4 regions of the Soonwooa sp. T0.1_25 genome follow, and region 2 is predicted to be linked to each of the others. Evidence: riboswitches for the same ligand, from Rfam matches in the RefSeq annotation. Region 2 holds a riboswitch; each other region holds the start of a gene.
The links. A riboswitch is a leader RNA that binds a small molecule or an ion and turns the genes downstream of it on or off. The one in region 2 is predicted to bind S-adenosylmethionine.

Region 1 (6,176 bases), on a different contig from region 2:
CCAAAAGGCTATGTTCGATAACCTCAACAGCGAACATTGGGATAAGCCCAACGATGCTTCGTAACTTTAAATTGACGCTATTTCCGTCTGACAATTTTAACAAATCATAGAAGAAACCATCTTCCTCATTCCAAAGTCCAATATTATCTTCACCCAAATTCTCCATCGCTTCGGCAATGTATAAGAAGTGTTCAAAAAACTTAATCGCCATATCTTCGTAGACAGGATTGTATGTCGCCAACTCCATCGCGATGCGCATCATGTTAAGCGCATACATCGCCATCCAACTTGTACCATCGGCTTGCTCCAAAGTTTGACCAGCATCCAATTCCATATTGCGGTCAAAAGCACCAATGTTATCAAGACCTAGGAAACCGCCACCAAAAATATTATTGCCTTTAACGTCTTTTCGGTTAACCCACCAAGTAAAATTGAGTAGCAACTTCTGGAACACATTTTCTAAGAAAAACAAATCTGCTTTACCATTATGTTTTTCATCGATTTTAAAAACCCTGAAAGTCGCCCAAGCATGTACGGGCGGATTAACATCGCTAAAATTCCATTCGTAGGCTGGCTGTTGTCCGTTCGGATGTAGATTCCATTCTTTGGTCAAAAGCATCAATTGATTTTTCGCAAAAGCTGCATCTATCAGACTAAAACTCACACAATGAAATGCCAAATCCCAAGTCGCGTACCACGGATACTCCCATTTATCAGGCATCGAAATAATATCTTTATTATGAAGATGCTGCCAATCGACATTTCTTACAAAACCTTGTCGTTCTACAGGATGGTTAGGATCGCCTTTTAGCCATTTTCCAACATTGTAATGATAGAATTGTTTATTCCAAAGAAGTCCTGCAAACGCTTGTCGTTGCACATTTTTTTCGTCCTCGTCTTTTACGTCTTGCTGAATGCCTGCGTAGAAATCATTCGCTTCTTGAATTCGATGATTGATCTGATCTTCAAAATCCCAAAATGCATCATCCATAATATGTGGCGATAATCGAAATTCAAAAGTTTTATTGCCTTTCGCAGGAATCATCTCCTCACATCGAAAAGCCGATTTTGTCCCAACTCGATTTGGATTAACAGAAGTTCCGCCGCGTAAAACATAATCGTTAATACCGTCTTTATAAAACTTACCAGTTGTAACTTCACCGAAAAGTTTCGGTCTATTGGTTTCATTATCACAAAAAAGAGGTTCTACGTTGCGACTTCTCGAGTACAATTTCTTTATTGACAAACTATCATGATGAACATCGATTTCTGCATCTTTCGAAAAACCTAGATTTGGCTTATAAGTATTATAACCCCAGGACCAGTTATTGCGATACCAAAGCGTCGGCAGCACCACCAAAGGCGCATCCTTGTCGCTTCTATTATGGACATCAACTCTGATCAAAAAATCATCTTCTCCAACTTTCGCATATTCAATAAAAATATCAAAATAAGCATCTTTGTCAAAAACGCCAGTGTCAAAAATCTCATATTCCATTTCCTTGTTAGATCGTTGGGCATTGGTCGCCACCAAATCATAGTACGGAAAAGCATTTATCGGATATTTGTACACCATTTTCATATAGCTGTGCGACGGCGTATTGTCAATATAGTAGAAAATCTCTTTAATATCTTCGCCGTGGTTACCTTCGTAATTGCTTAGCCCAAAGAAGCGTTCTTTGATCATTTTGTCATTTTTATTCCAAAACGAAAGCGCAAAACACAACATTTGCTTATCGTCAGAAATTCCCGCAATTCCTTCTTCCGCCCAACGATAAGTCCAACTTTCGGCGCGATCATGCGTTGTATAACCCCATGCATCGCCATTGCTACTATAATCTTCTCGCACATTTCCCCATTGGCGGTGGCTCACATACGGCCCCCACTTTTTCCAATTTGGATTATTGAGTTTATCTTGTTCTGTCATATAATTTTATTTCTGAAGCATTTCAGATTCATTTTTAGGAGCATCGAGATTATTGAATTCTTAGACATCAAATCCCGCTGTCACTACTCGCTATTATATTTTTAAAAAAAATAAAATGAGCTCAAACATACCGTTCCATCGGGGCTATATTTGAAGATTTGTCATTCTTTTGACTATTAAAAAGAACCAATCCAAAATACTGTTTTCCGTTATCCATTATCCGAAAAACTCTCTAACGTTGACATTCCACCATCGATGTAGATGCTTGCTCCCGTAATATAATCTGAAAAGTCGCTTGATAAAAATACTGCTAAATTTCCAATATCTTCTGCTTTTCCGATTCTATTATATGGTATCAAAGTCATCAATGCATTAAAAGAAGCTTCGTTATCCCAAGCCGATTTGTTAATAGGCGTTTGGATGGCTCCCGGACAAATATTGTTGATTCGGATTTTATCTTTTCCATATTCCTGAGCCAAAGTTTGCATCAATATTCGCAGGGCGCCTTTGCTTGAAGCATAATTGGCGTGTCCAGCCCAAGGAATATTTTCGTGGACACGGCTGATGTTTACGATTTTCCCTAACGAAATAGATTTATCATTCATCCCCCTTTTCAAAAACTCCCGAATCGCCTCGCGTGCGCACAGAAACTGACCAGTAAGATTAACATCAATTACCTTTTGCCATTGCGCTAAAGTCATATCAATAAATTTTGCGTCTTGTTGTAATCCAGCATTGTTTACAAGAATTTCAACTGTTCCGTATGTATCAATCGTCTTTTGAAAGATCGCCTAGACTTCAACTTCTTTATTTACATCACATTGACTTAGCATGCCTTGTTCGCCTTTAACAAAAATATCATCAAGAATGATTTGTGCAGCTTCTTTCGAGTGTTCCGAAGAATGATTAACAATGACAATGGCGCCAGAAGCCGCTAAACATTTTACAATTCCTTCTCCTATTCCACTGCTAGAACCAGTAACGATTGCAACTTGTCCATTTAATTTTATTTCCATTTTATGTTTTTTAGAATTCTTTTTTATCAAAAATCATACGAGAAAATTTAATTTCTTTAAAAAATTTGCCAGATTAAAATAATTTAATTTTCAATAGAAAAATCTTAGAAACTCTACAAACACTAACAATTGCTAGCCGATAATTTTAAACCATTATTGCTTTTAATATTACAAAAACTATAATTTATTCTAAATTTTTAAAAATTTAAGATTATTTTATCGAATTATCAAAATTTTCATACATTTGCATTACCGCTCTTTCACATATTGAAAATGTTATCCAGAAAGGTTGAGGGACTAGACCCTATGAAACCTTAGCAACCCTTTGCGAAAGCGAAGAAGGTGCTACGTTCTACCATGTATTTGGAGAGATAACAACTGAAGTTCTTTACTCAACCATTCTTAGAGGCATTTTCAATGAAAAAAAATATTAAAGCATTGAAAAAAGAACTTTTAACTACAGATATTAAGTACAAATCATTTTCAGGACAGAATTTTGACATCCCTTTAAGCTACGAAGTATTCGGAAAAGCCCATGGCACCGCACCTATTGTATTGGTTAACCACGCTTTGACAGGCAACTCTACAGTGTCTGGCAGCAAAGGTTGGTGGAAAAACATTATTGGTCCACAAAAAATAATTTCTACCAAAAAATATAGTATTATTAGTTTTAACATACCTGGTAACGGTTATAATGATTTCTTTATCGATAATTACGAAGATCTTACAACCAAAGATGTTGCGGCGATTTTTTTACAAGGTTTAGAAAATTTAGAAATAAAAACTTTACACAGCATTATTGGTGGCTCGTTAGGAGGTTCCATCGGTTGGGAAATGCTAGCCATCAACCCTAAAATCAGCGAAAAATTTATCCCAATTGCTTCGGATTACAAAACCCACGATTGGTTACATGCACAATGTTTGGTTCAAAAATATCTTTTAGACTCACCTGAAAAACCACTAGAAAAAGCAAGAGCACACGCCATGCTTTGCTACAGAACGCCAGAATCGCTTAATGAAAGATTTGAGGGTAAATTAACAAAAGAAAATACTAGGCGCGAGTCCGAAGATTGGTTAATCTACCACGGAAAAAGTCTCAACGAAAGATTTAGTTTAAAAGCTTACAAATTGATGAACCATCTTCTGATGACCGTTGATACTAACGAAAAAGTGTTATCCAAAATAAAAGCAAACATTAACCTCATTGCGATTAACACAGATTTGTTTTTTCCAGCTTCGGAAATCAAAAAATGTTACGAAAAAATTAAGACACATAAAGAAGATATTTTCTACGACGAAATTGTTTCTATCCACGGCCACGACGCATTTTTAATAGAGTATGAACAATTGCAAGAATTATTAAAACGTATTTATTAGAACAAAATGACAGACCAAAATCCAATTAGTATATACAGAAAGAAAGCTTTAGTCAACTTTGAAGGCAAAGACTTTCTTGGACAAATCGGCATCGACTCTCGAATCTTTACAACACTTAACAAAGGTGGCATCAGCGTTGGGGTTATTTCTCAACAAGCCATCGAAAATGGTGTTTCAGTTTTGGTTGATGAGAAAGATGCCGAGGACGCCGTGGCATTATTGAAGAAAGAATTCCAAAATGAAAAAGCAGCTGGCATAGTGAGTAATATTTACAGCATTGACAATCTTTGCGTTCTTGGATTTGTTTCGGAACAAAATGCTAAAATCATGTCGGAACTTCAACGCAACAAGATTTATCCTTTGTTGCTTAACCAAGTGTCATCGACTGGTAGAGTTAACATTGTTGTAACTGACAATCAAACCGAAATCACTCAAAATATTATTGAAACCGAACTTTTCGGAAAACCTAAAGTTGTTCACTTAGCTTTAATTGGTCACGGAAATGTTGGTTCAACACTTATCGAACAGATTTTAGATTCTGCCTACGATATTTTGAACAGAAAAAGAATTGATCTTAAAGTCGTTGCGATTTCTAATTCCAAAAAAATGGCTTTAAACAAATCTGGTTTTGGCAGCGATTGGAGACAAAAAATAAACTATTCGAACACTAAAAGTAATATCTCAGAACTTATCAGTTACACAAAAGAGCACAACTTAGAAAACCTAATTGTTGTGGACAATACCGCGAGTCCAGCTTTTGTAAAAAACTATACCAAATTTGTCGAAAACGGTTTTGATGTGGTTTCATCAAATAAAATCTTCAATACTTTACCTATTTCAGATTATCGAAATTTCAGAACGCAACTTGCAAAAAATAATAAAAAATATTTATACGAAACCAATGTTGGTGCAGGTTTACCATTAATTGATACGCTTAAATTACTGCATTTATCGGGAGAAGATATCACCAGAATAAAAGGGGTTTTCTCAGGAACATTAAGTTATGTCTTCAACCAATTTTCTGTTCGTAATGAGAAATTTTCAACCATCGTAAAAGAAGCAATGAACAAAGGTTTTACAGAGCCAGATCCGCGCGAAGACCTTTCTGGAAACGATGTTGCAAGAAAACTTTTGATCCTTGCTCGCGAATTAGATTTAATGAACGAATTCGAAGATATCAATATCAAAAACCTAGTTACAGAACCGCTTCTTCCAATTTCAAAAGACGAATTTTTGACACGAATAGATGAGTTGGACGAAACTTTCCAAAAGATAAAAGACGAACAAGAACCCTATCATGTTTTACGTTACGTTGGCGATTTGCATGGCGATTTAAGTCAAGACAAAGGCGAACTGGATGTAAAATTAATTTCCGTTCCTGCCAATTCTGCTTTGGGACAATTAAAAGGTTCCGATTCTATTTTTGAAATCTACACAGAAAGTTACGGCGAAAATCCGATTGTTATTATGGGCGCTGGAGCTGGAGCAAAAGTTACTGCCCGCGGCGTTTTCGGTGATATTTTAAGAGTCAGTGAGACAAAATAGATGCTAGAATCAAGAATCAAGAGCCAAGAACCAAGAAGCAAGACAAATTTAATATTGAAAAAATGTCAGAAAACATACCAACAACCAGCAACCAACAACCAACAACCAACTTTGAAACCCTCGCCATCAGAACTCAAACCGAAAGAAGCCAGTTTGATGAGCATTCAACGCCGTTATATTTAACTTCAAGTTTCGTTTTTGAAGATGCCGAAGATATGCGTGCAAGCTTCGCCGAGGAAAAAGACAAAAACTTATACAGCCGATTTTCGAACCCAAATGTCACCGAATTCATCGATAAAATCGCATTAATG
Region 2 (6,176 bases):
AACAATAGTGATTTAGACATAAAATATAGCTTGACAACTGAAAAAGAAATAAATGCTTATCATATTAATAAATTGAAAGAATTAGTATCTTATCTATATGATAATCATCTTATTTTAAGAGACATAAAAAGAGAAGATGAGATTCCACTAACTGTTTTTGGGAATAGAAATTTTGATAAAATAGAAAATCTATACAATGAACTCATAGAACTAATTAATATCAGTCCTTCAAAAAAAGATTTTACTGAAGTCTTTAAAATTAACAATAAAATTCAAAATAAAATTAATCTTTCTAAACATTTTAACTCAAATAAACAATTTACTCTAAGTGATTATGGTTACTTAATCTCTACCCTTCAAGAATTCTTCATTGAAAGTATAAAACAAAACAATACAAAATATGATAATTGGTGGGCGGAAAGGTTCAAATTTGAAAGTATTGATAAGAGCTTTAAAGACATTAGAAAAATGAAAAGTAATGCAAAAAAAGATGTCAATAGAAAACCAAAATATAAAACTGAAATTGATTCTTTAAAAGATATTTTTTATTAAAATCCACAAAAACAGCAACTTTTTTTTCTGAAAAAATATTAAAATTATTCAAAAACCCTCTAATCATAAAGATTACAGAGGGTTATTTTTTTTTTAATTAACAATCACCAAAAATTTTTCCATCCTCAAAATCCACATTTTAATTGTTCCATTATTAATCAAATAAAATTACGTTATGGAAACATTAAAATTAGTACAGGTAACACCTGAAAGTTTAGCAGAAATTGTAAAAAATGCAGTTTCAAGTGAATTAGAAAGATTTTCAGATTTATTTAAAAAATCTGAATCAGATTCAGAGTATTTGACACGAGAAGAAGTTTGCAAGAGACTGAAAATCTCAAAAGGAACTTTAAACAATCGTAGTAGAAGTGGAGAAATACCTTCTCACAAAGTTGGGAGAAGAGTATTATACAGAAACTGCGAGGTTCAGGAGTATATTAACGGTCAAAAAAGAATGAGTTATGGAGAATAAAACAGTCCTCATTCAAAAAACCCTTCTAAAAGATTTGGAAGGGTTTATTTTAGAATTGAACGAATATAATAAACCTCATATCAAATTAGATATTGCCGTTTATTTTTTAAGTCTATTCATTAGCTTACCAAGTCATTACAGAAATACTGAAAAAGAAAATTATTTAGTTAGCTTAAATTCTGAAAAACTAAAAGGAATTTTCTCGAAATATACAAAGTATTTAGATTTTTTTATCGATAGTAAAATTATTGAAAAAGCCTTTAATTATTCTACGGATAAAGGAACAAGCAACCAATACAGATTAACAGAAAAGTATTTATTTGATGATATTATTGAATATATAATTACAGATAAATCTTTATTGAAAAAATTCGAAAAAGAAAAAAATAAAAAACTAAATGATAACGCTAATTCAATAAGTGACAAGAAAGAATTTCATCTCAAAAAGAGACCTCATTTAGTTCGGTATTTTGATGATAATTTAACAATAGATATAATGTTAGCTTTTGAGATAATTAAGCCCTACAAAGAGCTAAATTACGCCAAATATCAATCGGGAATGCAATTAATATCAGAGTATAATAAAAAAGACTGGAAATATTCTATTAATCCCAATTCTGATAATCGCTTACATACTAATTTAACCAGAACAAACAAAGAGTTAAGAAAATGTTTGTACTACAAAGAAGATAGATTAAGTGCAGTTGATATTAGAGCTTCTCAACCGTTCTTTTTTGCGGTTTTTCTAAAGGCTTTTTTAAAGAAAGATTACAAATTGGTTAAACAAATCGGAGCATCAAAATTAATATCTAAAAAGAAATTTGAGGAACTATGTAATTTAGATGTGGATAGAGACGAAATAATAGGATTCGTAGAAATTATTTTAACAGAAGATTTTTATACAAATTTTTCTAATCATTTAGAAATTCAAAATGATGAAGAAGGAAAAACTTATAAAATGAAAATCAATTACATCGAACCAAGAAGCAAATTAAAAAAAAGAAGGAAAATTGATTTTGAGCAACCAAGAATTAAAGAATCTTTTGAAACCAAAAGAGATTACGCAAAATCTGTAATGATGGAAGTCTTTTTCAGCAGTCCGAGAACAACAACAAAGGAAGCAAAACAATTTAGAACAATTTACCCAAGTATAAGTAAGATAATGAAATTTATAAAAGATGAATGTGTAAATTTTGATAAATTGTTAAGTCATATTGAATCGTACTGCTTATTAGATTATGTTGCTTTAAGAATTAACAAAAACCATAAAAACATGCCTATTTGGAGCATTCACGATTCTTTAGTAACCACTAAACAAAATATCCATTTATTAAAGGAAGAGGTAGAACAATTATTAAGTGAGGTAACAACAATAAAAAAAGATATATTAAAAGATATTATAGTAATAGACAATTGGTAATTAAATTATTATAATATTTATATTAGTAATACTTAATAAAAATTTACTCCTATTATTCCCTAATGTTGCCGATTTTATAAAATTAGCTGAAAATAATAATGCAAAATATTGATTAACAGTATTTTGCATTTTTATTTTAATATTTTGTCAAGAAAAAAATAATCTTTACTTTTACATTATCATCAAGACTAGTCTATAAAGACTGAGCAACCTGCTTGACCACAACAGGCGAAGGTGCTAAAACGATGTGATTATTTAACCCAAATAATAAAAATATGTTGTTTTCCTTCATTTTCAGTAAACATTTCCATAATTATTCAATTGAATACCATTCAGATAAAGATTTTAAAAATTCTCTATCAATAAAGTATTGTTATGTTATAAAATAACTTGAAAACCTCCGAGCCTACAAATGAAAATTAAAGAAACAAAAATCAAAACATTGCAAGCAAGTATTTTTATTGGTTTGGAGTATGGCTATACTCAAAAACAGATTGATGAAAATTTAGTTATTGAATCACTATCAGAATTACAAAAACAGCTTTCAAAAGAAAAAGATATTTATTTAAGTGCTTCTGTGTCAAAAACAGTAATTGTTTTGAATAACCAAAAAGAGCCACACCTTAAAATTGATTTTATTAATTATCCTAAATTTCCTTTAGATGAAAATATTTTTAAAGATGAGGTATTAATTATTGGAAAAGAATTAATGAAACAATTTAAGCAAAACAGAATATTAATTATTTATACAGACGAAACAGTTATGTTAGAACAATCAGAGGAAACAGACACTAGAATCAAAATTAAATAATAAAAAATAAAGAAAACCATAAATAATGTTTTCCTTATAAATTTAATTTAGCCAAGCTTTGTTAAGTAAAATAACTCATAACTATTAATTAATTCAACATGAAAACAATCAACAAAATTTTAACCCTGTTACTTTTAACCTTTACAGTCTTTTTAACTTTTATCATTTATAAACAACAAAAAGAAATTAACTCAATCAAAAAGAACATTAATGTAAAAAAAGATGTTTGGTCAAATCAAAGCTTTGACAGTTCATTTAACAATGATGAAATAAATGACAAAGTTTTGAATTTAGAAAGAGAAATTGAGGATTTAAAAAGCGAAGTAGAAACCTTAAAATTAAACCTCAATAATTTTTAATTGAATTAACATCAAACAAAAACTATAATGGAAAAACTACTTCAAGAATATTTTAATGATATATTAAATGAAATGAAGAAGTCTCAAAATGAAAGTGACAATTCAGGATTTTCAAAAGATGGAGAGGTTTACGTCAATCAGAATAATCTCCTCAGGTTTTTATTTTTTAGACTTTATTATGAGGATGACGATGAGTTGATAAGACTCTATAATAAAGAATTCCAAATAGGACTTACAGGAGAATATTTCCAACAACTTTATTTAGTTTGCTTTGACCGAATCTTTAAAAAAAGATTTGACATGTCACCTATTGGGGGAATTGAAAACAAAAAGGTTTTTATGAAAGGCAAAGTCTCTTTATTCAAAGGAAGATTAGTAATGACAGAAACGAAACTTACTATTATTAAATAACTACAATAATCATACAATTGACCAAAGATTGATTAAAGCATTTAATTGTAAACTGTAAATATATGGACATAAAAAGAAAGAAAATTTTAAATTTGTGAAAATTGAAATTGAGTGAATTAAAAAATTAATATAAATTCTTTATAGGAGCGTTGAACTCTGTTATTCTGTAAGAAATCGGCAAAATTTTAACAGCAAGAATAACAAGTCTCATGCACCGCCCCTCTGGGCGTGTGTTAGTAGGACTTGTTTGCTGTGGGCTTTGCCGAGCCTCTTACAACGATGTTTGAACCCACACGCTTTTTCTATTTAACAAACTTCATTTTGTGGGCTGATGAAATAAAAACTCAACTATTATGTTTATCGGAAAACAAACCCCCTACAAAATTAATACTGTATTAGACTTGTATGGAATTGGTTCTTATTCAACAACAGGGAAAGCCATTATGTTACTACTGAAACTATTGATGTTTGCTGTTCCATTCTATTTTGCTTATTCAATGTTTGACGATTTTGAATTTTCCTTTTTGAATATTTTGAAATTCATTGGATGGTTTATTTTAGCTCACTTTCTTCTTGAAACTCTATTTTTTGGATTTGTAACAGGATTTATGATAAGAAAGAAAACTGAATAATGAGGCTCATCAGATATATTCTCTTTATTCCAGCTTTATTTGCTGGAATGTTTTTGTCCAGAATAATTGATATAGTAACTGCGGTTTTATTACAAAAAAATGATTTTGGTACTTCGTTATCAATTTGGGCTGAATTTGTATCTACTTTAATTGCAGTAACAGTTGGTATTGAACTGGCTTTGATGGTGTATCCTAATAAAATTAAAAAGATTCCATTAGCTATTGTGGGCTTAGTTCTACTTTCCTTGGTATTATTAAGCATATATTCGGTATATGGATTAGACGAAGAGTTTGGAGAAACCACGAGAAGAGATAAGATTAAGTTGGTTTTTACGATAGTCGCTTATATGCTATCTTTTGGCTATTTTTTCAAAAAACATTTTCTCTCAAATGATTTTTTGAGTGAAGAAAAAGCTGAAAACAAAGAAAGGCAAAGCCAAAATAATTTTGACTATAGCAAAGAATTATTCAAAGTTTACTATTATGGTGACTTCTTTTTCTTCAATTTTTTCGGAAAATTTGATATGATAAATTTTGTCTTTGTAGATGAAGATAAATTTGATGAATTATTTGATGCAAATGTTAAAGGTGTACCTGTGTTTTTTAGTGTACAAAATAAAGATTTACAAACTTATAAAGATGAATATGGTAGAGATTGGTCAAGGCTTGAGAACGACAGCCTTTTTGCGGTATTCTTGTTTGAATATGTAAATTCTTTTAATACAGGAAATGTATCAGGTGTTAAGTTACTAAGTTTTAATAAGATTGAAGTCTATAAAAAGATTAGTTCGGAAAAAATTGAATTGTACTCAACGTGTATGGTGGGTGAGTTGAGAGAAAAGTTAAAAAATTCTAATAAATCCGAGACCAAATAGTATATACATAAACTACGCCCCCTCACAGGCAAAAGGAAAACCAATTTTTTTCAGCGGGTGGGGGCATTTTCAATTTGATTTCAAGTCAATTTTTTGGAAAAAATTCTTCAACTGAAAGTGATTTGATATGCTTAATAAGCCTTTTTAGATTCTATAGTAAATACATTAGATAAGTCGCAGGATTTGCTTTATGTAATTGAATTGCAATTAATTATGAATACTTTTTTGTCTTTTGTAAAGTTTTAAAAACCTTTTGCAATTGATTCAAATTATCCGTAAATATTGGTAGAGCATAATAGCAATATCCCAATGATGGTCAGAAGTTACATAATTTAGAGTGAATTTAAGAGATAATTATTTTACTTGTCAAAATCATTTATAAAACTTGTAACTGATTTAAACAATATGATTTTGTTTAGCAATGAAATCCTTGTTAAATCAAAATCCTGCTAATCAATCTAATGATTAATTATTTTTATTATCCTTGCCCCAAGCCTTGTCCTAAAGGCTAAAAATAGGAAAAATAAAAAAGCAACCAACTGAATATCAATTGATTGCTTGTTTTGCAATGTAGACCCACAGGGATTCGAACCCCAACAGACGGTACCAAAAACCGGAGTGCTACCGTTACACCATGGGTCTGT
Region 3 (6,176 bases), on a different contig from region 2:
AAGGATGATGTTCTGAACCGCATAACGGACAAGCTTTTCCATCTTGCAATTCGGTAGAATAATGCGAAAGTTGCTTGGAAACTTCTAACTGATTTTTCTGATTTTGAAGCTTTTCTTTTTCCTCTTTTAAATTTGAAATTTCTGTGAAAAGCTTTTCTAGTTCTAGCTTTTTTAGTTTTTCATCGAGAACTTCAATCGATTTTTTGTTGGCTTCAAAATTTGGTTTTTCTTTATCTAAATTGTTTGTGAAATTTTGTTTTTTCGAAAACCATTCGCCAACTTCAATCAAAGTTGCTGACGAAATTAATTGAGTTTTTAAGTTTGATATTTCCTGCTCTTGATTTTGAATTTTTGAGGAAGTTTCTTCTTCTTTTGCTTTAAATTCTTTTACAAACTTTTCTCCTTCAATCGTACTTTCAGCATTTTTTGCAAGTTTGGATTCGTCGGATTTTACATGAAACAACAACTCTAAATCTTGCTCTAGAACTTTTTGTTTCGGGAGCGCATCAACTTTTGGTTGCAATTCTTCTTTTGATTTTTGTAATCGATTCGAATTATCCGTCAACGATTTACAATGTTCGTCCACTAATTTTAATTGCTCTTCCGTAGATTTTAAAAGATTTTGATTTCGATTTCTTTCTTTTAAATCGTCATTAAACAGTTTAGAAACAGATTGATACTGTTTTAATTGACCCTCTTTTGCATCAATTGTTTCCTTATTTTTTTCTAATTCCGAAAAATCAGTTTCTTTTTTGGAAAGCAATTCGAAATCCGATTTCAGATTTTTTAATTGTTGATAATGCGAATTGACTTTTTCAAATTCGAGTTTTAAGTTTTCTTGAGTCGTTTTCGCTTCTCTTAAATTATCTTTTTGAATAGCAATATGTTCTTCCGAAATCGTTTCAAAACCAGAAAGTTTTCCTTCAAGTTGATCGAGTTCGGTTTGGTTTTTCTTATTTAAACCTGAAACTTTATCCTGCAAATCGAATCGATACAGATTGAAAATTTCTTTCATCATATCCGTTCTTTCTTTTGCGCCCAGCTCCAAAAATTCCTTGAATTGACCTTGCGGAATAATAATCGTTCGTTTGAAATTGGAATAATTTAAGCCAATAATTTCCTCCGCATTCACGTGATCCAAAGCTTCCCAAGTTTCATTTTTAAATTCATAAAACACCGCCGAAGCAGGTTTTACGTCTTCAAAATTTTTAGAATTTCGTTTGTATTCTCGCGTTACTCGGAACAATTTATTTTCATGATTGATGAAATCAAATTCAATATATGATCGATTGGATTTTAAGTTCATCATGTTGTACGCACGTTTATCACGGGCGTTCAATCGCTCAGTTTCGCCATATAATGCAAAAGAAATCGCCTCCAAAATCGACGATTTCCCAGAACCAACCGCCCCAAAAATCCCAAACAATCCTGCTTCCGTAAGATTGGAAAAATCGATGCTTTGACGTTCCTGATACGAATAAAGTCCTTCTATAGTTAGTTTCTGTGGAATCATATTTTTTTTAATTAGAGTTCTCGATACGCTGCGCTACTCGAACTGACGTTGTGTTTTAAATATTTAATGATAGCTGAAGATAATCATTATAATTATGTTAACTATTTAATCAAGTTCACTATTCCGACCGATGTTGTGTTTAAGACGTTTGAAAATAAAATTCAGATAAATATTCTTAGTCGGTAACGTTGTTTCGGTCGTCAGTTCGAGTAGATTTTGAAAAAATCGTATCGAGAACTTTAGTCTTATTTTTTTAAATTCTTTTTTGCAAGATTTGGTAAATCTTCAAATCTGCCATCAATCAAAGCTTGCTTTTTAGCTTGAGACCATTTTTTGATTTTCTTTTCAAAGGAAATTGCGAGGTTGATATCTGTAAAATCACAATAATAAACTAATATTAATGGTCTTCTTGTATAGGTGTAAGACCCAAAATGCTTACCTTCTTGATGTTCTATAAGCCTTTGGTGGACGTCCGAGGTTACACCAATGTAGAAAGTGTTATCAGAACAAAGTAATATGTAGACATAAGAATTTTGCATAGAAATCTTTATTCCTTCTGAATTTCTTTAAGCAAATCCATTAATTCTTCATTAGGTTCTTGATTAGCGTTTTTCGACTTGAAATAATCGACGAAAAGAGGCTCTAAATCTTTTGTGATGTCAATTTCAGCGATTTCAGTCTTTTGATTTTCGATGTTTTTCACTTTTGGAATTAAATAAATTATACCGTCATGACTTTGAAAAATTCGTTTGCGATCTTCTGCTTTCAAAAAAGAATCAGATTCGATGGTCAATTCAATTAATGTATTGGGGTTTTGTGTCAACCAAGTGATTGTCTCATCAACATTATCGAAACTTTTTCTAACCAATTGCCGTCCAGATTTTAATTCAATTTTTTCAAAAGAAATGTTTTGGTTGGGTTTTGCATCAATAATGGAAACAAATTTGGTTTGGCCAGCCTCTGAAAAGCTATAACAAAGCGGTGAAGAACTGTAAACAACAGGTTTTTCTTCCGTTCCAATATTTCTAAAGCCGTGCAAATGTCCCAAGGCCGTATATTGAATTTGATTGGGAATTGAATCGGAATACACCATATCTGCATTTCCGATTTTGATTGGTTTTTCACCTTCAGGTTCTTCTAAAAGTGCAGTACCACGCTTATTCATATATAAATGCGTAGTCAAAATATTAACACCGTTTTCATCACAGAAGTCGTCGGTAATAGTTTTCCAATGTTCGGCTAAAGTTTCGTTCAAAGCTTTTTCTTTTTCTTCACCGAAATACTGTTTCAACCGAACTTCATTGGCGTAGGCCGTATGAATTAGTCGAATTGGATATGCGAACTGATTTAATTTTAATTCTAAAAATCCTTCTAGAGAATTTATAATTTTGAAATTTTCTACTTCAAATTCTTGAATTTTAGCTTGAGGATGTCCGATAAGAATAATGCCGCATTCGCGAGCCAAAGGATCTGGCGCATTAATCAAATTGGGAGAATCGTGATTTCCTGCAATGGCGATTACGGGACGTTTTCCGTTGTTTGACAGTCGTTTTAAAGTTTTATAAAAAAGTTCAACCGCCTCAACACTTGGATTGAAATTATCGAACAAATCGCCCGCAATAATTACCATGTTAACCTTGTGTTCATCAGCGATTTCGATGATTTCATTCATCACCGAAATTTGCTCCTCCAATCGTGAAAATCGGTCTAGGCGTTTTCCTAAATGCCAATCGGCAGTATGTAAAATTTTCATGATTCGCTATCTTGTTGTTGATTCTCCTTCTCAATAAAACTGGCTCTAATTTCTTTTAATCTAGCTTTTCGTTTTTCTTCGGATTCTTGAGTTTTCCTCTTCTTTTGGTCGATTTTTTTCTTGTGCGCTTTTCGGTTGGCATCCGTATTTCTGCTCATTTTTAAGCCTATTTAATGAAGCTAAGATAGTGAAGTTTAAAAGGAAAATAAAAAGGAAATCCGTAAAACTAAAGTTTTGTTTTTGTACTTCGTATGCCTTGAATAGTCTTTTAAATGTCAGATTTTCAATCTATTATATATGAAGTGATTTTTGTCACGTTAAAAAATTTTCGTCAAAAAATTTATTCTGCCTAAGTTTGTAGCATGATTGCGAATTGTTGTCATACTTATTAAGAAAGACGGAGGGATCTGACCCATTGATGTCTTAACAACCTGCCAAAATATGGTAAGGTGTTACATTCAGCCTTTGAAAAAAGGAAAAATAAGTTGAAATACGATATTTGTCGGGTATTTAGGATGCCTGTCTATAATAACTTCTTTCAGCTTTGGCTGGAAGAAGTTTTTTTTGCTCTAAACTTAAAAGTAAATTTTTAAAATATGAAATCTAAAATTAATTTTAATCGAGGAAAACAAGTCGTTGTTACGACAGCTGTTGTTTTCTTTTCAGGAGTTTATTCTATTCAAGCTCAAGAAGTTGCAAAACCCAAAGATACAACTTCTGCTAAGCATATTGAGGAAGTGGTGATTGTTGGCTCTAGAAGTGGAGGACGATCAAAAGCAGATAGTCCTGTTCCTGTCGATGTGTTTAACCTAAAAGGTTTGCAAGAGTCGTTGCCACAGACTAACATCAACCAAATTCTTAATTCGATTGCGCCGTCTTTTACATCGACTATTCAGACCAATGCTGATGGAACGGATCACTTGGATCCTGCGCAGTTACGCGGTTTGGGACCAGACCAAACTTTAGTTTTGATTAATGGAAAACGAAGACATACTTCCGCTTTAATCAATGTAAATGGGACGCCAGGAAGAGGAACTGTTGGGACAGACCTTAATGCAATTCCAGCTTTTGCGCTTAACAGAATCGAAGTTCTTCGCGATGGTGCATCAGCGCAATATGGATCGGACGCGATTGCAGGAGTGCTCAACTTGCAATTGAAACGTGATACTGGAAAATTGACTGGACAGTTTAATTATGGAGGTTATTTGACACCGACTGCTAACGATCACACGGGGAATTATGATGGACAACAATTTCAAGTGGACTTGAATTATGGCAACAAAATCGGCAGCAAAGGCGGTTTTTATAATTTAACTTGGTCTTCACAATTCCGTGAACCAACAAGAAGAGCAGGTACAGAAAGTGATCCTATCTACAATGCCTATAATGCTATCGAAAAAAGAGCTGCTGAAAATGGTGTGAACTTGGCGTCTTATTTTAGCAATATTGGACAATTGAAAGGTTCAGCTGGTGAACAAGATTTTGTGAATTTAATACATCAATATGCGCAAGATGTTAGCTATTTCGGTGGCGATTTGCAGTCGAAAATCCAGTCTGCTAATAGTATTTCTGCGTTGCAATCGGTTTTAAATCCGAGTTCTTTTACAAAAGATCAACTGAATTATTTTACCGATCAAGAGTTGGCATATCGCGGTTTAACAAGAAAAGATTTTAACATGCAAGTTGGACAGTCCAAACTTAATAGCCATCAAATATTTGCAAATGTTGAAGTACCAATAAGTGATGACTGGAAGGTCTACACTTTCGGTGGATATTCGACAAGAAATGGTTCTTCAGGAGGTTTTTTCAGACGTCCATCACAATCAAGAACTTTTACTGGATTGTATCTTGATGGTTACTTACCACAAATTAACACAAGCATCCAAGACGTGTCGTTCTCTGCCGGCGTCAGAGGGAAATTTGATGGTTGGAATATTGATCTTAGTAATACTTTCGGTCAAAATAGTTTTGATTATACCATTAAAAATACAAGCAATACCAGTTTGCGATTTGCGTCGCCGTCATCTTTTAAAGCTGGAGGTTTAGCATTTTTACAAAACACAGTTAATTTAGAATTTAATAAATCTTTTGATGTTTTCAAAGGTTTGAATCTTGCTTTTGGACTCGAGCAACGTCATGAAAATTTCAAAATAAATTCTGGTGAGGAGGCTTCTTACACGGCTTATGATGTTAACGGAAATCCTCAGACGCTGACTTCTGTTAATCCTACAGATTTCTTTGGAAATGCTTTGCCAGGCGGTTCTCAAGTTTTTGCTGGTTTTAGAAATGAAAATAAAACAGACAAAAGCAGAAACTCTTATGCAGCTTACGCTGACGCAGAATTTAATTTCACAGATTGGTTGTTAGTTGATGCTGCTTTGCGTTATGAGAATTATTCGGATTTTGGATCGACTTTTAACTATAAATTGGCGTCTAGAATAAAACTTACAGATCAGCTTAATTTCCGTTTTGCAGGATCGACAGGATTCCGTGCGCCGTCTATTCATCAGATTTATTACAACACAACTTCGACTTTGTTTGTCAATGGTGAGCTAAAAGAAGTTGGAACTTTTAGCAACGAATCTCAAATTGCAAAAGGTTTCGGGATTCCGAGTTTAAAACAGGAAACTTCAAAATCAGTGAGCGCAGGTTTTGCATACAAAATCCCGACACTTAATTTAAATATTACTGCGGACGCCTATTACATTAAAATTGATAACAGAATTGTATTGACAGATCAGTTCTCAAGACCGACGGACAAACAGATTGAAGCTAATCCGAACTTACAGGCTGTAAGAAATGAGTTGGACCGTGCAAGTGTAAATGCAGCTCAGTTTTTTGCAAATTCTATCGATACCGAAACCAAAGGTTTGGATGTTGTCGTGAGTCATAATTATAGAACAGGCGATT
Region 4 (6,176 bases), on a different contig from region 2:
AGCTAAAATATATCCTTGAGTCTTCATTTTTGTTGTTAAAACGCTGCAAAGCTACGACTAACTGTCTACATTTAGTCTATTGTACAGCTTTTTATAATTAACCAATAATTTTATTAAACGGTTTGTTTTAACCATTGATTTTAAGGGTTTTGGATAAAATTTCCCATAAATTGATTATTGCTGATATATTTTCTTTTTATTTAAGCTTTATATAGATGATATTGCTGCTGTAGACGACTATGAAAATGTTATGCAATCATTATATTTGTGACAGACGAGTAATTTTATGAAGCTTAATATTAAAAACGAAACTGGAAGACTAAAATCTGTTGTTTTGGGGCAACCAAATTCCATTGGTGGCATACCAAGATTGGAGGAAAGTTATGATGCAAAATCCTACAATTCTATTCTGAAGAATATTTATCCTAAAGAAGTCGATATTGTTTCGGAGATGACGGCTTTCGAAGAGGTGCTTCTAAAACACAATGTCAAAGTTTATCGTCCAGAAGTTATTGAAGATTATAACCAAGTTTTTGCACGTGACGTCGCTTTTGTTATTGATGATAAAATGATTATTTCTAACATTATCGAAGATCGCGCTGATGAGCAGGAAGCTTATCGTAAAATTTTCGAAAAAGTAGCTTGGCGGAATATCATTAATTTGCCAGAAACTGCTCATATCGAAGGCGGAGACGTGATTGTTTGGGACGATTTCATTTTTATCGGGACTTGTTATAGTCAGGATTACAGAAGTTTTAAAACCGCTAGAACTAACGAATATGCCATCGAAATTCTAAAAGAATATTTTCCAAAAAAACGTATCCTCGATTTTGAATTAAAGAAAAACGATACCGAACCTTATAAAGGAATTTTACATTTGGATTGTACATTTAATCCGATTGGGAAGGATAAATGCATTATTTACAAAGATGGTTTTGTAGACGAAAGCGATTATCAATTAATTGTTGATATTTTTGGAGAAGAAAACTGTTTCCATGTTGATGATCAGGAGATGTTTGAGATGGTTCCTAATGTATTTTCAATTTCGCCAGAAGTGGTTGTTTCGGATAAAACTTTTACAAGAATGAACAATCATCTTCGTGATGTTTGGGGAATTACGGTGGAAGAAATCCCGTACAGAGAAATCTCTAAAATGGGCGGTTTGTTGCGTTGTTCTACTATGCCTTTGGTGAGAGAATAAAAATTTTTCTTGCAGATTCAAAAATTAGTTAATACTTTTGTTTTGTAATTCTGAAATAAGAATTACACTTATCCAGAAAGATGGAGGGAATTGACCCGATGAAATCTTGGCAACCTGCAAATGTAAGGTGCCGCATTCAACCTCAAGATTTGAGGAAAGATAAGTCAGAGACACTTTTTGAAAAGTATTATTAAAAATATTCAAAAAACTCTTTCGACTTGTCGGAAGAGTTTTTATTTTTCCGGCAATTGCTCGACATCTTGGATAAGTTTTTAGTTGATTAACGATTTAAAATTTATACAAAATGAGCAATTTAAAATTCGAAACTTTACAAGTGCACGCAGGACAAACCGTTGACAGAGATACAAACAGTCGCGCAGTTCCTCTTTATCAAACAACTTCTTATACTTTTAATGATGCGCAACATGCTGCGGATCTTTTCGGTCTCAAAGCTTTCGGAAATATCTACACCCGATTAATGAATCCCACAACTGACGTTTTCGAAAAAAGAATTGCAGCTTTGTATGGAGGCGTTGGCGCTTTGGCGGTTTCTTCTGGACAGGCAGCACAGTTTATTGCGATTACTAATATTTTGCAAAATGGTGATAATTTTGTGACATCACCATATTTGTATGGAGGAAGTCATAACCAATTCAAAGTGAGTTTTGCAAAATTTGGGATTGAAGCCCGTTTTGCAAAAGACGACAATCCTGAAGATTTTGAAGCTTTAATTGATGAAAATACCAAAGCTTTGTATGTCGAGACCATCGGAAATCCGACGCTGAATGTAGCTGATTTCGAAGCCATTGCAGCTGTCGCTGGAAAGCATAAAATTCCGTTGATTGTTGATAATACTTTTGGAGCTGGTGGATATTTGTTTAACCCATTTGAGCATGGAGCAAGTATCATTGTTGAGTCGGCGACCAAATGGATCGGCGGTCATGGTACAAGTGTTGGCGGCGTTATTGTAGATTCTGGAAAGTTTGATTGGGCAAATGGGAAATTCCCGTTGTTGTCTCAACCATCGGCTGGTTATCATGATTTGGTGTTTACAGATGTTTTTGGTGTCAATTCAGATTTTGGGAATATTGCATTTATCATTAAAGCTAGAGTAGAAGGTCTTAGAGATTTTGGTCCTGCGATTTCGCCGTTTAATTCTCATCAGTTGTTGTTAGGTTTAGAAACTTTATCACTTCGTTTAGAAAGAACAGTTTCTAACGCACAAAAGTTAGCAGAGTTTTTAGAAAATCATCCAAATGTCGAAAAAGTAATTTATCCAGGACTTGAAAGTTTCACTGATAAGGAAAATGCAAAAAAATATCTAAAACGAGGTTTTGGAGGTGTTCTTAATTTTGAAATAAAAGGAGGAAAAGATTCTGCGGTTCAATTTATTAATTCATTAAAATTGGCGAGTCATCTTGCAAACGTAGGTGATGCTAAAACATTGGTTATCAATCCATCATCAACAACGCACGAGCAGTTGAGTGATGCCGAACAAAAAGCAGCGGGTATCACGCCAGGACAAATCCGAGTAAGTGTTGGTATTGAACATATCGACGATATTATTGCGGATTTTGAACAAGCATTTTAACGATTCTGAAAACAAAATTATAATTTTAAAAGTTCCGTAGTTATTCTGCGGAACTTTGCTATTTTTGTGACTTAACTAAAAATTATGCAGACAACGAATACAGTTTTGATGATTGAGCCGATAGCTTTCGGTTATAATGCCCAAACGGCGGAGAATAATTATTTTCAGGTAGAGCAAAAAGGTGCTGAAGTTCAGGAGAAAGCTTTAGCGGAGTTTAATGCTTTTGTTGAAAAACTTAGAAGTAAAGGTATTAACGTAATCACTATTAAAGATACTTTGGAGCCGCATACGCCAGATTCTATTTTTCCGAATAATTGGGTGAGTTTTGCAGAAGACGGAACAGTTGTACTTTATCCAATGTTTGCTCCAAATAGAAGAGTAGAACGTCGTCAAGATATTTTAGATCAAGTTAAAGCTAAAGGTTTTAATATCAGTAAAATAGATGATCTTAGCGGAAGCGAACAAGATGAAAAATTCTTGGAAGGCACCGGAAGTATGATTTTCGATCATGATAACAAAATTGCTTATGGTTCTGTTTCTTTAAGATTGGATGAAAAGTTGTTCCGTGAGTTTTGTGCTAAATACAATTATACGCCAGTTGTTTTTCATTCGTTCCAAAGTTATGATAATGAGCGACTTCCTATTTATCATACTAATGTGATGATGTGCGTTGCGGATCGTTTTGCAGTAATCTGTTTAGAATGTATTGATGACGAGGACGAAAGACAAAATGTGGTGAACAGCCTCGCAGATTCTGGAAAAGAAATTGTTGAAATCACCGAAGCGCAAATGCAACAGTTTGCTGGTAATATGCTGCAAGTTAGAAATGATGAAGGAAAAACTTATCTTGTGATGAGTCAGTCGGCTTATAAGTCTTTGATTGATAGTCAAATAAATCAAATTGAAAAGTATTCCGAAATTATATATTCGGATCTTGAAACCATTGAAACCAATGGCGGCGGAAGCGCTCGTTGTATGTTGGCTGAGGTTTTCTTACCGAAGGATTAGTTTCTATGGATGACAAACTCCCTAGCCCTGATGGAAGCGACATCCTTTGGCGTTGGAGTGAGGCGGCGGAGCGTAGCGGAGCCGTCCGAGCGACAATGCTAAAGATATAGCGGACAGCAGGATTAGCTCCTAATAAAAAAAAACTTCAGTACAGGCTGAAGTTTTTTTGTTGAAAAGTTTAATTATAATTTAGATTAACGTGTTCTGGATTTGATATCGCCAGCAGCACTGTCGATGTCTCTTACTTTTTTAACTTTTTGATTTCCGAAATTATATGTAACACTCGCTGTTAAGCCTCTTCGGAAAGAGTTATTAGACAGATAATTGAAATTTCCGTCAGCTTGTTCATCTTTAATTTTTACAATATTGGTTCTTAACACATCGTTGACATTAACCGCGAACGTCCAATTGTTCCAAAGTTTTTTGATGCTTAAATCTAAACTAGCAAGGCTCTGCAACTGTCCAAAGTCGATTTGTTGTTTATCTACATAAAAGAAGTTGACGCCTGCAAACCAGGTTTTTGCTTTGTCCAAACGGATTGTGTTGTTGGTTTGAATTAATAAACTGGTTGATTTTTTTGTATTTGTATACGTGTCAAAAATTTCGCCAGTTGTTGGATCTGTGTTCAAAGTTCCGTTATTAATATTATGTTGAAAACCGATATTGAAATTGGTTGTTAAATACTGGTTAAAGAAATTTTTCTGCATTCCCAACATCGCTGACATTTCTTGTTTGTCGCCATAATTGCTGCGAATGTAAGCCAATTGTCTGTACGTATTTCCGTCACGGACAACATCTCTTTGTAACGGAACCATCGTAATAACATCTTTAAAATACGAGTGGTTAAGAATCAAGAAATATGAATTTTTAAACATATACGTCAACTCCTGATTATATATCGAAGACGCTTTTACAAATGGATTATTTTGCGTGTAATTGTCTTGTGTAATGATGTTTCGTACGGGATTCAATTCCCAAAAACTTGGTCTTCTCATTCGGCTAGAGAATGCATACGAAATATTATTCTTATCATTAATCGCATAATTCAGATTTAAATATGGCAAAATATTGTTGTAGTTTTTCTCAACAAGTGCCATGTCTGGTCGTTCTGCTGGCGGATTATCCGAAGTCCCGATGCTGTTAGTGATTTCGTAGCGTGTTCCAATTTTTCCAGAAAATTTATCAGAAAATTTCTTTTCCAATGTTAAATAAAAACCATAGATATTTTCATCATATTCAAATAAGTTTGGTTTGTATTTAGTTGCTTCGTTTGCTGCGAAATTCGTGCTTTCGTATTTCGTGTCATTTTTAGTTTTCGTTTTATTATAATTTCCACCAACCGAAATCGAAAAATCATTTTTAAATTTCTTGATGTAATCTGCCATTGCAGAAATATTGTTGATATTCTGTGGCGTATCTTGAATAATTTGATTCGCTAAAGCACCTTGATTCCAATTGGCGTCTGAAGCATAAGTTCTGTTATCCGAATCTTGAATTCGTTTGTAGGTAAGATAAGCAGCATTCAAATTTAATTTACTTCCTTCTTCATCGGTTTTCAATTCATAATTCAAATTGAAATTATTGTTGTAAGATCTGTTATTGAGCACATTTCGGCTCAAATTATAAAAACGATTCGTCAGATTTCCGTTATCGTCGTAATTGCTGTACGAGTTGTTAAGTAAAATTGTCGCGCCTTTACTATTACTCGCCCAAGAGTTCCATGACAACGCAAGATTACTTTTGTAGGTTAATTGATAATCCATGTTGATGTAACCACCCAAGTTTTTCTCAGGACTATCGATTGGACCAACAGATTCAGTTACTGTATTTTTATTTCCGTTTCTGATGATATATTCTTGAGGTTCGATTTCTTGACTTCCTGTGATATTGGCGTTAAGACCGAATTTTCCTTTTCTATAATTTAACGAAGCACTGCTGGACGTCGAGTTGTATTTGTTTTGAGTGTTTGACATTCTTAAATTTCCGTTAAGTCCATCCGTCATTTTTTTCTTCAAAACAATGTTAATGATGCCATCCGAAGCCTCCACTTGATATTCGCTTCCAGGAAGCGTAATAACTTCAATCTTTTGAATGTTTTCTGCAGGTGTGTTTTTTAGAAAAGAAGCCAAAGATTCCGCATCCATATTAGATTTTCTTCCATTGATGTACACAATCGCGTTATTTTTCCCAGCGATTTTTAGTGTTTTATCGTCGGTTGTAGAAAGAAGTGGCGTTTGCTTCAACAAGTCAAAAGTTGTATTTCCTTTGGCAACAGGAGAAGCTGCAACGTCGTAAACAAAACGATCACTTTGCTTTTTGAAAACTTGTTTTGTAATCATAACAGCTTCAATCTCTTTTGTACTTTGAGATTTGATT

Region 1: it holds a riboswitch for S-adenosylmethionine, as region 2 does, so the genes downstream of both, AC23MB_RS01810 (alpha/beta fold hydrolase) here and AC23MB_RS08795 (hypothetical protein) in region 2, are expected to answer to the same signal.
Region 3: it holds a riboswitch for S-adenosylmethionine, as region 2 does, so the genes downstream of both, AC23MB_RS11125 (TonB-dependent receptor plug domain-containing protein) here and AC23MB_RS08795 (hypothetical protein) in region 2, are expected to answer to the same signal.
Region 4: it holds a riboswitch for S-adenosylmethionine, as region 2 does, so the genes downstream of both, AC23MB_RS01750 (O-acetylhomoserine aminocarboxypropyltransferase/cysteine synthase family protein) here and AC23MB_RS08795 (hypothetical protein) in region 2, are expected to answer to the same signal.

The regions. Positions count from the first base shown of each region.
Region 1 is NZ_JBYFBZ010000001.1:385,371-391,546, reverse strand. It holds gene AC23MB_RS01820 (MGH1-like glycoside hydrolase domain-containing protein) at 1-1,927, opposite strand, end outside; partial or broken gene AC23MB_RS01815 (glucose 1-dehydrogenase) at 2,137-2,943, opposite strand; SAM riboswitch class I at 3,217-3,321, shown strand; gene AC23MB_RS01810 (alpha/beta fold hydrolase) at 3,361-4,320, shown strand; gene AC23MB_RS01805 (ACT domain-containing protein) at 4,327-5,865, shown strand; gene AC23MB_RS01800 (O-succinylhomoserine sulfhydrylase) at 5,928-6,176, shown strand, end outside.
Region 2 is NZ_JBYFBZ010000005.1:117,432-123,607, forward strand. It holds gene AC23MB_RS08780 (hypothetical protein) at 1-552, shown strand, start outside; gene AC23MB_RS08785 (helix-turn-helix domain-containing protein) at 728-1,024, shown strand; gene AC23MB_RS08790 (hypothetical protein) at 1,014-2,444, shown strand; SAM-I-IV-variant riboswitch at 2,619-2,729, shown strand; gene AC23MB_RS08795 (hypothetical protein) at 2,857-3,255, shown strand; gene AC23MB_RS08800 (hypothetical protein) at 3,354-3,614, shown strand; gene AC23MB_RS08805 (hypothetical protein) at 3,642-4,025, shown strand; gene AC23MB_RS08810 (hypothetical protein) at 4,379-4,657, shown strand; gene AC23MB_RS08815 (hypothetical protein) at 4,657-5,532, shown strand; tRNA gene AC23MB_RS08820 (tRNA-Gln) at 6,104-6,174, opposite strand.
Region 3 is NZ_JBYFBZ010000009.1:7,254-13,429, forward strand. It holds gene AC23MB_RS11105 (AAA family ATPase) at 1-1,513, opposite strand, end outside; gene AC23MB_RS11110 (GIY-YIG nuclease family protein) at 1,759-2,052, opposite strand; gene AC23MB_RS11115 (metallophosphoesterase family protein) at 2,061-3,266, opposite strand; gene AC23MB_RS11120 (hypothetical protein) at 3,263-3,424, opposite strand; SAM riboswitch class I at 3,649-3,753, shown strand; gene AC23MB_RS11125 (TonB-dependent receptor plug domain-containing protein) at 3,863-6,176, shown strand, end outside.
Region 4 is NZ_JBYFBZ010000001.1:368,878-375,053, forward strand. It holds gene AC23MB_RS01740 (DMT family transporter) at 1-27, opposite strand, end outside; gene AC23MB_RS01745 (dimethylarginine dimethylaminohydrolase family protein) at 287-1,201, shown strand; SAM riboswitch class I at 1,267-1,367, shown strand; gene AC23MB_RS01750 (O-acetylhomoserine aminocarboxypropyltransferase/cysteine synthase family protein) at 1,506-2,792, shown strand; gene ctlX (citrulline utilization hydrolase CtlX) at 2,877-3,800, shown strand; gene AC23MB_RS01760 (TonB-dependent receptor domain-containing protein) at 3,995-6,176, opposite strand, start outside.